3 regions of the Arthrobacter sp. 'calajunan' genome follow, and region 2 is predicted to be linked to each of the others. Evidence: predicted binding sites of a transcription regulator. Region 2 holds the regulator's gene; each other region holds the start of a gene.
What was found. The regulator LexA, encoded in region 2, represses DNA repair genes until DNA is damaged. The targets are predictions, from matches to a motif close to TCGAACANNTGTTCGA.
Positions count from the first base shown of each region.

Region 1: the regulator LexA is predicted to act here: its motif matches at 2,872-2,887, upstream of RF641_RS12790 (LexA family protein).
Region 3: the regulator LexA is predicted to act here: its motif matches at 1,932-1,947, upstream of RF641_RS06215 (shikimate dehydrogenase).

Region 1 covers NZ_JBKZDY010000007.1:193,053-197,873, forward strand. Annotated here, with positions in the region: gene RF641_RS12775 (hypothetical protein) at 1-197, opposite strand, end outside; gene RF641_RS12780 (NAD(P)/FAD-dependent oxidoreductase) at 506-1,780, shown strand; gene RF641_RS12785 (NAD-dependent epimerase/dehydratase family protein) at 1,877-2,731, opposite strand; gene RF641_RS12790 (LexA family protein) at 2,899-3,345, shown strand; gene RF641_RS12795 (Y-family DNA polymerase) at 3,335-4,627, shown strand; gene RF641_RS12800 (glycoside hydrolase family 3 N-terminal domain-containing protein) at 4,684-4,821, shown strand, end outside.
Region 2 covers NZ_JBKZDY010000002.1:35,135-39,955, forward strand. Annotated here, with positions in the region: gene hisB (imidazoleglycerol-phosphate dehydratase HisB) at 1-105, opposite strand, end outside; gene RF641_RS02665 (histidinol-phosphate transaminase) at 127-1,233, opposite strand; gene RF641_RS02670 (LysM peptidoglycan-binding domain-containing protein) at 1,324-1,677, opposite strand; gene lexA (transcriptional repressor LexA) at 1,934-2,653, shown strand; gene RF641_RS02680 (ATP-dependent DNA helicase) at 2,766-4,763, opposite strand; gene hflX (GTPase HflX) at 4,756-4,821, opposite strand, start outside.
Region 3 covers NZ_JBKZDY010000003.1:291,364-296,184, forward strand. Annotated here, with positions in the region: gene RF641_RS06205 (3-hydroxybutyrate dehydrogenase) at 1-454, shown strand, start outside; gene RF641_RS06210 (MFS transporter) at 539-1,873, opposite strand; gene RF641_RS06215 (shikimate dehydrogenase) at 2,031-2,903, shown strand; gene RF641_RS06220 (bifunctional sugar phosphate isomerase/epimerase/4-hydroxyphenylpyruvate dioxygenase family protein) at 2,903-4,753, shown strand; gene RF641_RS06225 (IclR family transcriptional regulator domain-containing protein) at 4,772-4,821, shown strand, end outside.

The sequences.
Region 1 (4,821 bases), on a different contig from region 2:
AGCGTGGTCAGCCCTTCCAGCGCCGCACGGGTTTCGCTGGCAGGACGGCCCTCTTCCTGGAAATGGCGGAAGAGCTGGGACTTGAAAGGCTGCAGATCCTGTCGGACCTCGGATTCAAAGGGAACCGAGCTTGCGCCTTCACGGCGGGCTGGATGGCCCTGCGACTGCTTTTTCTTGGCTGGTTTGCGTGATGCCATAAGTTTGCTGATTTTCCTTAGCTAGGCAGGAAAGATGATTCCACTCCAGTCTACGCAGGCAGCGAAATCCTCGACCCACAACTGTGCGAATCAGTGGTGCTCCGGAGGCTTTTTATCCGTCGAAGCGTGATTGGCCGAAATAAATACGGCGCTTGAGTTTGATCTCCGTATAAAACGCAGATCACAGGTTGGTGTGTCCTCGCTCACCGTCGAATCCTCAGGACTCGTTGATTTTCGCCCTGTTTCACGCAAAAGTGAGTTGCGACGGCCCCGTGTGGAGGGGCTCTGAAAACTTAGGAGTGTGGATCATGGGTGCAGCTGTTCCTGATCATGTTGTAGTTGTCGGCGCAGGTTTCGTTGGCCTGTCGACCGCTTGGTACCTGCAGGAAGCCGGCGTCAAGGTGACCGTCGTGGACCGCGGCGGCGTGGCCTCCGGCTCGTCGTGGGGCAATGCCGGCTGGCTGACCCCGGCGCTGACCCTGCCGATCGCCGAACCGTCGGTGTTCTCCAACGGCCTGAAGATGATGCTGGATCCAGCTTCGCCGCTCTACATTCCGCTGAAGGCCGATGGGAAGCTGCTGCGCTTCCTGCTCGGCTTCGCCTGGCACTCGACCCCGAAGAAGTGGGAAGAAGCCATGCGCATCTTCTCCGAGGTGGGCCACACCGGCCTGGACGCATTCGACGAAATCGCCGAAGACACCTCCGCGGGACCGGGCGCCCGCGAGCTGACCAAGCCTGCAGACCCGTTCCTGACCGGCTTCGTTTCCATGAAGGACCGCGACGCGCTGCTGCATGAGTTCGAGATGATCCACAAGACCGGTGGCCATGTCGACTTCGACCTGCTTTCCGGGGACCAGCTGCGCAGCATCGAGCCGACCCTGTCGGACAACGTTGCCGCCGGCATCGCCATCAAGGGCCAGCGCTACCTGAACCCGCCGAAGTTCATGGAATCGCTCGCCGAGTCTGTGGTCGCCCGCGGCGGCGACATCATCGGCGCCTTCAACGTCACCGATGTGCGCGACAACGGTGGATCGGTCACCGTGATCGGTTCCGAGGGCCGCGCCATCACCGCCGACCACGTGGTGCTGGCAACCGGCGCATGGATGACCGACCTGGCGGCCAAGTTCGGCGTCAAGGTGGTTGTCCAGGCAGGCCGTGGCTACTCGTTCACCGTGGAACCGGAGAGCATGCCGACCCACCCGATCTACTTCCCGTCCCAGCGCGTGGCCTGCACCCCGCTCGGCGACCGCTTCCGCGTGGCCGGCACCATGGAGTTCCGCGACGTCAACCACAAGCTGGAACCGAAGCGCATCGAGGCCATCGTGGCAGCGGCCACCCCGGTCTACAAAGGCATCAACTGGGAGAACCGCAAGGAAGAATGGGTCGGCGGACGCCCGTGCACCGCTGACGGCCTGCCGCTGGTTGGCCAGACCTCCTCCTCGCGCGTCTCGGTCGGCGGCGGGCACGGCATGTGGGGCGTCGCCCTCGGCCCGCTGACCGGCAAGATCCTTGCCGCCCAGATCACCGGCCAGGCCGCGCCGGCCATTTCCCGCCATTTCAACCCGCTGCGCAAGGGTTTCTAGCCCGTTTCGGTCCACACCCGGAACGTGAAAAGGCGAACCGGCCTGCACGCACCCATTCGGGTCGTGCAAGCCGGTTCGTTTACGTTTAACCGCTGCTCAGGGGTGGCGCGATGATTCCCCGGCCAGCACCGAGCGGTAGCCTTCGCGGTACCCGGGGAATGCCAGCGTGAAGCCGGTGGACAGCAGCTTGGAGTTATCGATCCTGCGGTCCGCGGCGCGCCGGGCGGCGGGTTCGGTGGCCGCAGGGGGAATCGGCAGGTCCAGCTCGCCGGCCAGGAAGGTGAAGATGTCCTCCAGCTGCGCCGGTTCGTTGTCGGTCACCAGATACAGCTGCTCGGCGAGGTCGCCCAGTTCCGCCACATGGACGATGGCCCGGGCCAGGTCGTCGCGGTGGATGCGGTTGGTCCAGTGGGATCCGAAAGGCAGCCGTGCGGTGCCGTTGCGCACCTGGGTGATCAGGTGGTTGCGTCCCGGGCCGTAGATGCCCGATGCGCGCAGCACCGTCACCGGCAGTCCCGAATCGAGCAGTGCCTGCTCGGTGCGGGCCAGCACCACCGAGGTTTCGCGGTTGGGTTCCGAAGGGGTTGACTCGTCCACCCAGTCTCCGTGGTCTCCGCCGGAGACCGCCGAGGAGGAAACATAGATGATGCGCTCAAGCTGCGGCGCCTGCTCCTTGAGTGCGCCGACCAGCTTGCCGGCCACCTGCAGGTAGGCCCGCTCGTAGCCCGGCACGTCGCGGCTGGCAGGCACCGGGGTGAGCACCGCGATCCGGGTTTCCGGGTCGATCCGCGGCCAGGGCTCGTCGCCCTGCAAATCGACGTCCTGGCCGTGCATCGGCGCGGGCAGCTTGGAGCTGTTCCGGCGCCATCCGGTCACCTCGTGGCCGAGGGCGGCGAAGCGCAGCCCGGCTTCGGTGGCCACGTCGCCGCAGCTGATCAGCAGAATTTTCACGGTACTCCTTGGCTGGAACGGTGCGGGCTGCGGATGCCGCGCTCTCCCAGCGTAGGTGCAGCCGTGTGCCCTGGCCATTTTTGGGCTTCACAAATAGTCGTCGGCACGGTGTCGATCAAACAGGGTACAATTCCAATTGTTCGAAAGTTTATGCGAATAAATTCTCCGTGGGATGGATCGAAGCAGGTGAGAAAGCGGTGGCAGATGCGCAGCCGTACGTGCCGGAAGGCGCCAGCCAGGGGCCCGTGCAAGCGGTCTCCGCGATGGGCTTTCCTTCCCCCGCCCGCGACTATTTCGACGGCGGATTCGACCTGAACCGCCTGCTGGTCAAGGACCGGGTATCCACCTTCATCATGCGCGTGGGCGGAGGATCCATGCAGTCCGCCGGAATCTACGACGGCGACGAGATCATCGTGGACCGCTCGATGCCGGTACGCCACAACTCCGTGGTGGTCCTGACGCTCAACGGCCAGCTGCTGGTGCGCCGCTGGCAGATCGACGGACAGCGGGTCGGGCTGCTGTGCGACGAGTCCACGCTGCCGGTGGTGCTCGCCGAGGGGGACGACGTGAGCGTCTTCGGAGTGGTCACGAGGTGCCTGCACCATGTCCGGTGACCACGTCGCGCTCGTCGACGTCAACAACTTCTACGTCTCCTGCGAGCGTGTTTTCGACCGCTCGCTGATGAACCGGCCGGTTGTGGTGCTCTCCAATAACGACGGCTGCGTGGTGGCCCGCTCCCAGGAGGCCAAGGACCTGGGCATCGGGACCGGCGAGCCGTTCTTCAAGGTGCAGCGCTACATGCAAACCCACAACCTCGCCGTGCGCTCAAGCAACTACGAACTCTACGGCGACATCTCGGCGCGGGTCATGGAACTGCTCGGCCGCTTCGGCACCTGGCATGAGGTGTACTCCATCGACGAATCATTCGTCGGACTGGAGGGCGGCCTGGAACAGGTGCGTACCACGGCCGCGCAGATCCGTTCGTCCATCGACCGCCTGATCGGGGTCCCGGTGTGTGTCGGGGTGTCCTCGACCAAGACGCTGGCCAAGTTCGCCAACCACGTCGCCAAGCACAATGCGAACCTCGGCGGGGTGTGCGTGCAGGACCTCATGGACCCGGACGTGCTCGCACGGATCAAGTCGCTGGTGCCAGCCACGGATGTCTGGGGCGTCGGGCGCAAGACCGGCGCCAAGCTGGCCGGCATGGGCATCGAATCCATTGCGGACCTCGAAGCAGCCGATCCGATGCTGATCCGGCGAAAATTCTCGGTGGTCCTGCAACGCACGGTGTTCGAGCTCAACGGGCAACGATGCATCGGCCCGGTCGAGGAGCGCAGCGACAAGGGGCAGGTCATGTTCACCCGATCCTTCTCCTCCCCGGTGCGCACCCGCGAAGCCATGGAAGAAGTCATGTCCATCTACGCGCAGAAGGCCGCCGCGCGCCTGGCCAAGGAAGGCCGCTATGCGTCGCTGCTGACGGTGATGGCCGGGACCAGCCGCTTCGCCCAGGGGGAGGCCTCCTTCCCCAGCACCCAGGTGCGGTTACCCAAGCCCACCCGCGACCCGATCCTGCTGACGCGTCTGGCCGTGGCCGCCATGAACGGGCTGATGCACACCGGCGTGGACTATGTGCGCGGCGGAGTCATCCTCTCCGGGCTAAGCGACTCCCCGGGCGAAGCGCAGCTGGACCTCTTCGGCCAGGGCGGGAATGATCCGGAGCACGAACCGGTGAACGTCTCGGGCGTGGTGCAGGACATCTCGGCGCGATTCGGGGCCAAGGCCATTGGCCTTGGACGCGCGGGGATCGCGCAGGCTCCGGCATGGTCGATGAAGCGCGAGCACATCTCCCAGCGCTACACCACCGAGTGGGACGAGCTGCCCCTGGTGAAGGCCTGAGATTCCCGGCCCGCCAAACCAAGTTTCCTCGCAGGATCGAATGGAAGAATGTTCCCATGACACCTCGTACGCGCCGGCTTGTTTCGCTGGGTATGCTTTCCGTCCTGGTGCTGGGCGGCTGCAGCGCCGCCCAGCCCGGCAACCAAAACCCCACCCCCAGCGCGTCCGCAACGTCTGCACCGGGGGTGGGCAGC
Region 2 (4,821 bases):
CTCCGAGACGCCTGAGCCATCGAGATCCAGTTCAACGAATACCGAGGATTCGCTGGTGACTCGTTCCATACGGGCGCGACGTGCGCCAATCAATTCGGCAGACATGTCTTCCTTCGCTTGTCTTTTCTACTTCTGTGCGCTGAGCAGTTCGGTCAGCCGCTCCAAGAAGGCGGTGGTTTCGGCCTCAGTTCCCGCGGTGACTCGCAGGGTGCCGGCGATTCCGTTGTCACGGATGATGATTCCAGCGTCCAGAAGCCCCTGCCAAATGGCGTGGGGGTCGTTCAGGCCGCCGAAAAAGACGAAGTTCGAGTCTGAAACCGAAGGCTTCAAACCCAGCTCGGTCAAGGTGCTCACGATGCGGTCGCGCTGGGTCTTGATTTCTTCGACCTGTGCCAGCAGAAGGTCAACGTTCTTCAGCGCGGCAATGGCGGTCGCCTGGGTCACTGCAGAGAGGTGGTAGGGCAGGCGGACAAGCCGAATCGCATCGGTGACTTCCGGTGCCGCAGCCAAGTAGCCCACTCGGGCGCCAGCCAGGCCGAAGGCCTTGGACATCGTGCGGCTGACAATCAAGCGCTGGCGACCTCCGAGGAGGCTCAGTGCCGACTTGGTATTGGCCAGTGAAAATTCAGCGTAGGCCTCGTCGACGATGACCATGGCGTTGGTCTCGGAGGCTGCCTCGTAGACAGCCTCGATGACATCCAATCCCAATGCCGTGCCGGTTGGGTTGTTCGGAGAGCAGAGGAAAACGATATTCGGTGTGTGCTCGCGTACCTGCGCGGCAGCAGAGTCGGCCGAGAGAGTGAAATCATCGGCGCGTTGGCCGGCGATGTATTCGGTATCGGTTCCGCTGGCCAGCAGAGGGTACATGGAATAAGTGGGGCCGAAACTCATGACGCTTCGACCGGGGCCACCGAAGGCTTGCAGGATCTGCTGCAGGATCTCATTGGAACCGTTCGCGGCCCAAATGTTCTCGCGATCCAGATCGTGGCCCAGGTACTTGGCTAGGAGTTCACGCAATTCCACGAATTCACGATCCGGGTAGCGATTCAGCGTGGACGCTGCCTTGGAGACTTCTTGAGCGATTGCATCAATCACGGTCTGCGGAAGCGGATGGGTGTTCTCATTGACATTCAGCTGAATTGGTACGTCAATTTGTGGCGCACCGTAAGGGGACAGCCCGCGGAGATTCTCACGCAAGGGCAGCTGACTCAATAGTTCACTGCGGACATTCACGTCATTAAGTCTAATGGCGCAGTCGTCGGTTCAAGAATTGGCGACAAACCTTGGTAACAATACCTGTCGCCATTTTGAGGGTTTGACCGGCTAGTTGGCCAACACCGGGATCTCCAAGGTGTCGCCAACGCGGATCTCGCTGGAGTCCAGTGCGTTGATCTCCGTGATATGCTCCATGGCCGCATTCACGTCGTAGCCTACGGCGTATTCACGGGCGAGATTCCACAACGAGTCGCCCGGGATGACGGTCACGGCCACGGTTTCAACACCTTGCGGCGAGTTGGACGCCGCCTGGGCACTTGAAGTGAACATGGTGATCAGGAATGCGGCGGCGATGGTCAGAATGAACACCGGGACCCCAACCAGCACAGCCCAGCCGCGACGATTGATGCGGATCTTCATGTGTTCTTTGGTGCGTTTCGAGTCAAGTGCGGCGGTTGCCATGACTATTCTCCTCAACAGTGGCATGATGCGAACCTGTCTTCGAATACTGTTTTCGAAGATGTGTTCGATTCTCGTATATCTTTTCTAACAGAACTTCGCGGAAATTGTCCAGACACTTTCGAACAAATCTTTGAAAGACTCCCTCACATCGACTAAGATTTCGAAGTAGAAGAGGAACGAATACATAACATCACTGGCTTCCGACAGTTAGGCATCCGCCCAGCTCACGACCGGTGATTAGGGAAGGCTAAAGGTCATGTCAGCTTCAGAGCGCACTCCCCGATCGAATGCACGTTCGCTGACGATCCGCCAGAAGAAAATTCTCGAGACCATCCAGCGCTCGATCGGAAAGAACGGCTATCCGCCGTCGATGCGCGAGATCGGCGACACCGTGGGGCTCAAGAGCCTGTCGAGTGTCACGCACCAGTTGAGTCAGCTTGAAAAGCTCGGCTACCTTCGTCGTGATCCACGCCGACCTCGTGCCATGGAGATCCTGCTGCCGCTGCAGCTCAGCGAGGATGCCGCAGCGGCCGAGGCGCCCAAGCCAGCGGAAGAGGCCGGCAAGGAAGATGCGAAGATCATTGAGCTGAGCACCTCCGCGGACACCACTATGGTGCCGCTGGTTGGCCGTATCGCCGCTGGTGGACCGATCCTTGCAGATCAGACGGTAGAGGACGTGTTCGCGCTTCCGCGCCAGCTGGTGGGCCACGGAGAGCTGTTCATGCTTCGAGTCTCAGGAGACTCGATGGTTGATGCTGCGATCTGCGACGGCGACTGGGTTGTTGTGCGTCGCCAGCAAACTGCGAACAACGGCGACATCGTGGCTGCATTGCTCGATGAAGAAGCTACCGTGAAGACGTTCCGGCAGCGCGACGGTCATACCTGGTTGTTGCCGCAGAATTCTCGGTACGAGCCGATCCTCGGTGATGCAGCGACCGTCATGGGACGCGTTGTATCGGTCATGCGTTCGCTCTAATCCGACAAATCGAAGAGCGCTGGGGTGCAGTTCAATATAACTGCGTCCCAGCGCTCTTTGCTTCGACACGGGCTCAGCCGTGCCGGCTTCCGCGGAATGAACCAATACCGATCTAGCGGTTCGGGTCCATCCGCTTGAGGACACCGGTGATGGTCTTCTTGTCCACGGTGGGCCACATCGGCGGCAACGAGGCCTTGAGGAAACTGCCGTAGCGTGCGGTAGCCATGCGTGAGTCGAGGATTGCCACGACGCCCTTGTCCGACACGGAACGAATCAACCGGCCAGCGCCCTGGGCCAGACGGATCGCGGCGTGGGTGGCCGAAACCTGCATGAAACCGTTGCCGCCGTGCTTCTGCACGTCTTCGGTGCGGGCCTTGGAGATCGGATCGTCCGGACGCGGGAACGGGATCTTGTCGATAATAACCAAACGGCAGGAGTCGCCAGGCACGTCTACGCCCTGCCAGAGAGTCATGGTGCCGAAGAGACAAGTGTCCCGTTCCTCGGCAAACTGCGCTACCAGAGACTTCATGCTCGCATCACCCTGGCAGAGGATCTCGACGTCGAGGCGCTCGCGCAAGATCGCCGCCGCTTCTTCGGCAGAACGCTTCGAGGTGAACAGCGCCAACGCGCCGCCGCCCGAAGCCTTGATCAGATCCTCGATTTCGTCCAGGGTCTCGGCGGCAAGCTGCCTGCCGGGTTTGGGCAGGTGCTTGGCGACATACAAGATGCCCTGCTTCGGATAATCGAATGGGCTGCCGACGTCGATGCCTGTCCATGACGGTGCACCGGCACCCATGAGCCCCAGTGAACCGGCCACCGAGTCGAATTGCGCGCCGATGGCCAAGGTGGCGCTGGTCAAGATGACGGTACGACCGTCAAAGAGTCCTTCGCGCAGTTTTCCGGCCACGGACAGCGGTGCCACGTTAAGTGTCGCCGGCTGGTTGTCATCCGCCTCGACATAGCCGCGGCCTTCGACAAATTCTCGCGGACGGGTCGTGTAGAGCACCTCCCGGCGGTCTTCGGCTTCGAGCATGCGGATGGCGTCGTCCATGACGGCCTGCATTTGCGACCTGGCGGTCTGGCGACCACCATCGGCCGGCGCGTTGGCTTCAGGCTTCGTCAATGCGAGAATGAGCCGGGCCTGTTCCACGATGTCGTTCAGGGCGATTCCCATGTCCTCGCGCAGGCCGGTCTGCAACAACCCGGTCGGTACGCCGGTCAAGGCCTTTTCAAGTCTGTTGGTGGCTTTGACCAATTCGTCAACGTTGACGGCGCAATGGCGCTTGGCCCCGCCCGCTGCGGTGAGCACCATACGAGCCGACAGTGCCCCTGAGACCGAGCTGGTGACGCGGTCCTGGAGCTCGTGGGCCTCATCGATGATGGCGACGTCGAAGTCCGGGAGCACCGACAGCCCTTCGAAGGCGGAGACCGCCAGCAGGGCGTGGTTGGTAATCACCACGTCGGATTCGGCGGCCCGGGCGCGGGCCATCTCCGAGAAGCATTCATCGGCCATAGGGCATTTCTGGGAGCCAAGGCACTCCATGGCGGACACCGAAACCTGTTTCCATGCCTTGTCGCTGACTCCGGGGACCAGTTCGTCCCGGTCCCCTGTGTCGGTGCGCTCGGCCCATTCGCGAAGCTTCATGACTTCGCTGGCCAGCGGGGAAAATGTCTGTCCCCTGGGCGCGGCGGGCTCATCCATGGAGAACAACGTGCCTTCGTCGTCTTCCGGGTATCCGCCGCCGAGCTTGTACTGGCAGAGGTAGTTGGAGCGGCCCTTGAGCAGGGCCACGTCCATGGGTCGCGAAAGCTTGCCCTTGAGAGACTCCAGGAGCCGAGGTACGTCACGTCCGACGATCTGCGACTGCAACGCCAAGGTTGCAGTCGATACGATTACCGGTTTGGCGCTGGTCTGGGCGTGTGCCAGTGCCGGGATCAGGTAGCCCATGGACTTGCCCGTACCGGTTCCTGCTTGCACCAGCAGATGCTCTTCGTCTTCCAGCGCCGATACAACGTGCTTGACCATTTCCTGCTGGCCGGCGCGCATGGCGCCGCCCATGGAAGTTACTGCGGCTTCCAGCAGGTCAAGGGCCTGCTCTTGCTTATCCATGAAGGTTGAAAGTCTCCAACTCTGCTGCCAACGATTCTCGTACCTTGACGATCAATCT
Region 3 (4,821 bases), on a different contig from region 2:
CCACCGATTGATGCTCGAAGCGCCGTTCCTGCTGATCCGCGCGGCGCTGCCGGGGATGTATGAGCGGGGGTTCGGGCGCATCATCAACATCTCCTCCGCCCATGGCCTGCGCGCCAGCGCGTTCAAGAGCGCCTACGTGTCGGCCAAGCACGGACTGGAGGGCCTGTCGAAGGCGACCGCGCTGGAAGGAGCGGAGCGCGGGGTGACGAGCAACTGCATCAATCCCGGATATGTGCGCACCCCGCTGGTCGAAGCGCAGATCGCCGACCAGGCGAGGGCCCACGGCATCGACGAATCCGAAGTGATGGAAAAGATCATGCTGACCGAGATGGCGGTTAAGCGGCTCATCGAGCCGGAGGAAGTCGCTTCGCTGGCCGGTTGGCTTGCGGGGGACAGTGCTGCGATGGCCACCGGAGCCAGCTACGCCATCGACGGAGGCTGGACGGCGCAATAGCCATTGAACCCGCCGCGGCAAACAGCGGGCAGGTGCCGGGAATGGACTTCCCGGCGCCTGCCCGCTGTCGTTTCTCGGCCGTATTTATGCCTTTGCTACGTGGTGCCCCAGCTGGCTGGTCGGCACGCGGTAGGTTTCGCGGGCGGTCAGCGCGGAGAGCGAGGCGATCAGGGCGATGGCCGCGGTGAACAGGCTGATCTGCACCCAGCCGCCGGGCTGCAGTCCGCCCAGGGCGGCGACGATGGACGGGGCGAAGCCAGCCATCAGGAAGCCCAGCTGGGTGCCGATGGCCAGGCCGGAGAAGCGCACCTGGGAGGAGAACATCTCCGCGTAGAAGCTCGGCCATACGGCGTTGGCCGCCGCGTAGGCGCAGGAGAAGACCAGCAGCGAGAGCCCGAACTGCAGCAGCGTGTTGCTGGTTTCCATGGATCGCAGGTAGAAGGGCATGACCGCGGCGGAAGCCAGCGCGCCGTAGATGAAGACCGGTTTGCGGCCGATCTTGTCGGCCAGCATGCCGAAGAGCGGTTGGGTGAGCAGTGCTCCGATATTGCCTGCCACGACCAGCCACAGGGTGATGGACTCGTCCATGTTGCCAATGGTCTTGCCGTAGGAGATGGCCAGGGTTCCATACACGGTGGACACCGCGGCGATGAACGCGCACAGCACCACGCGCAGCACGTCCTTCCAATGGAAGCGCAGCAGCACCGCCAGCGGCAGCTTGGCGATCTCGTTGTTCTTCTTGGCCTTCTCGAATTCAGGGGTCTCATGCAGCGAGCGGCGGATGAAGAAGGTGACCACAACAACCACGGCGGACAGCCAAAACGGGATGCGCCAGCCGATGCCGAACTTGATCTCGTCCGGCAGTGCCACTACCGGAATGAAGATCAAGGCCGCCAGGATCTGGCCGCCCTGGGTGCCGGTCAGGGTCCAGGAGGTGAAGAAGCTGCGCCGGTGATCCGGGGCGTGCTCCAGGGACATGGAGGAGGCTCCGGCCTGCTCGCCGGCGGCGGACAGGCCCTGCATCAGGCGGGCGACCACCAGCAGGATCGGGGCCAGCCAGCCGACCTGGTCGAAGGTGGGCAGGCAGCCGATGGCGAAGGTCGAGGCTCCCATGAGCACCAGGGTGAACATCAAGACCTTCTGGCGCCCGATCCGGTCGCCGAAGTGGCCCAGGATGATCGCGCCGATGGGGCGGGCGATGTAGGCGAAGCCGAAGGTCGCCAAGGACATGACCGCGGCGTTGGTGTCGGCGTCGGGGAAGAAGATGTGCGGGAAGATCAGGGCTGCGGCGGAGCCGAAGATGAAGAAGTCGTAGTATTCGACGGCGCTGCCCATGAAGCTGGCCAGCGCGGCCTTGACCGGCGTGCGCTGACCGGCTCCGTTGTCTTCAGATGCCGACGGCTTCGGTGTCGTGGTCATCGGGTTACTCCCTAGATGGTGGCGATGTTCTGGCCTCATTCCTTCTAATGTTCGCTATGCGACCACTTGTTCGGAATGTGTTCATTGGTTTAGAGTAGATGCAAATCACAGACGAAGCAATACCTGTTGCATCGATGACTGAATGCGAGGACCTGCGATGAGTACAACTGCCGAAGCCTATTTGGTGGGCTTGATCGGCGACGGGGTGATGCCGTCGCTGACTCCCGGAATGCACGAGCAGGAGGCTGATGCGCAGGGCCTGCGCTACCTGTACCGTCCCATCGACCTCACCGTGCTGGAGCGTCCGGGCAGCGATGTGGGTGCTCTATTAAAGGCCGGTGAGCAGCTCGGATTCAATGCCTTCAACATCACCCATCCGTGCAAGCAGCTGGTCCTGGAGCACCTTGATGAGATCTCCCAGAACGCGCGGGACATCGGCGCGGTGAATACGGTGGTCATCCGCGACGGGAAGTTCCACGGCTACAACACCGACGCCTCAGGATTCGGCCGCGGCTTCGCTGAAGGGCTGCCCGGAGCCAACCAGCAACAGGTCCTGCAGCTGGGAGCCGGCGGCGCCGGATCCGCCGTGGCCTACGCGCTGCTGGCGTCCGGAACCGAGCAGCTGTTCCTGGTGGACCCGGACGCGCAGCGCGCTGGGCAGCGGGCCGCGGAATTGAACCGGCTTTTCCCTGAAGCCACGGTCACCGCGGCGTCCCCTGACCAGGTTCCCGAGCTGCTGCCTGCGGCGGACGGGCTGCTGAACGCCACCCCGATCGGCATGCACCACCACCCGGGCCTGCCGCTGGATTTGGCCGGGCTCGAATCCCGCCACTGGGTAGCCGACTGCATCTACCGCCCGGTCGACACCGAACTGATCCTCGCAGCCCGCGACCGCGGCTGCCGGGTGCTTGACGGCGGGCACATGGCGGTGGGCCAGGCCGTGGACTCCTTCGAGATCTTCACCGGCATCAAGCCCGATGCCGCGCGCATGCGCGCACACCTGCTGGAAATGCTGGAGGCGGGCCTGTAATGCGCACCTCCATTGCCACCGTGTGCCTCTCGGGCACGCTGGAAGAGAAGATGCTCGCCTGCGCCAAGGCCGGATTCGACGGCATCGAGATCTTCGAGCAGGACCTTCTGGTCAGCCCGATGTCCCCGGAGGAGGTCCGGGCGCTGGCCGCGCGACTGGGGCTCACCTTGGACCTGTTCCAGCCCTTCCGCGACTTCGAAGGCGTCGAGCCGCAGCTGCTGCAGGCGAATCTGCACCGGGCGGAGGCGAAGTTCAAGCTCATGACGCGCCTGGGCATGGACATGATGCTGCTGTGCTCCAATGTCGGCACCGCCACGATCAACGACGACGAGCTGTTCGTCTCCCAGATCCGCCAGCTCGCGGACCTGGCCGCCGGATACGGGATCCGCATCGCCTACGAGGCGCTGGCCTGGGGCACATACGTGAACACCTACCAGCACTCCTGGGAGATCGCCCGCCAGGTGGACCGCGAGAACGTGGGCATCTGCCTGGACAGCTTCCACATCCTCTCGCGCGGGGACGACCCCGAGGCGATCGCGCAGATCCCGGGGGAGAAGATCTTCTTCGTGCAGCTGGCCGACGCCCCGGTGCTGTCCATGGACATCCTGTCCTGGTCGCGGCACTACCGGGTGTTCCCGGGGCAGGGCGGATTCAAGCTGGACGAGTTCCTCGGCGCCATCGCCCGCTCGGGCTATGCCGGCATCATTTCGCTGGAAATCTTCAACGACGTCTTCCGCCAGTCGAATGTCGAGCGCACCGCGGTGGACGGGCTGCGCTCGCTGAACCTGCTGCAGTCCCAAACCGCCGCGCTGCTCGATGCGCAGGGCATCGGCTCCGCTCTTGCACTGCAGGCACTGCCCGGCGGGCAGAAGGCCAACGGTTTCGACTTCACCGAAATCCGCACCGAGGACCCCGAACCGGTGGCCCGGCTGCTGGCCCAGCTGGGCTTCGAATTCCGCGGCCAGCACCGGCGCAAGCCGGTGCAGCTGTTCAGCGCCGGCGGGGCGCGGATCATCATCAACTCGCAGCGCAGCCGCGGGGTCACCGCCGCGGTGTCAGGCTTCGGGGTGCAGGTCCCGGACCCCGCCGCGGCCGGCGAGCGCGCCGTGCAGCTGCTGGCCCGCCCGGTCCCGCGCCAGCACCTGCGCAACGAGGCGGACCTGCCCGGCTTCAACGCCCCAGACAACACCGAGGTCTTCTTCGGAGCCACCGGGGACGCCGGGGGCTGGGAAGCCGAATTCGGGGTCCACGAGTCCGGAGCCGCGGCGGGGCACCCCGCGCTGATCCAGTGCATCGACCACCTGAACCTCGCCCAGCCTTGGCAGTCATTCGACGAATCCGTGCTGTTCTACACCAGCGTGCTGAACCTCCAGGCGCTGCCCGGCACCGAGGTTCCCAGCCCCATGGGGCTGGTCCGCTCGCAGGTGCTGGCCACCGGGGACAATGCGGTCAGGTTGGCGCTGAACATCGTTCCGCACGGGCTGGAAGAGGCCATCGACAGGAACCACGAGTACCCCGAGCACACCGCGGTGCGCACTGGGGACATCATCACCCTGGCCCGCAACGCGGTGGCCGACGGCATGGAATTCCTGCACATCCCGGCCAACTACTACGAGGACCTCGCCGCGCGCTTCGACCTGGAGCCGCAGCTGCTCCAGACTTTGCAGGAGCTGAACCTGCTGTACGACCGGGACGAGCACGGGGAGTTCCTGCATTTCTACACAGAGACCATTGGAAACATGTTCTTTGAAGTAGTTGAGCGCCGCGATGGTTACGATGGGTACGGGGCGCCCAATGCCCCAATCCGGCTGGCCGCGCAATTCGAGCGCAACCGCTGGAGCAGACACTAGCCACGGGGAGAATCGACTGTGACGCAGCGGCCGGACTACTTTGTTAAATCCACGGAGAAGACCCTGGC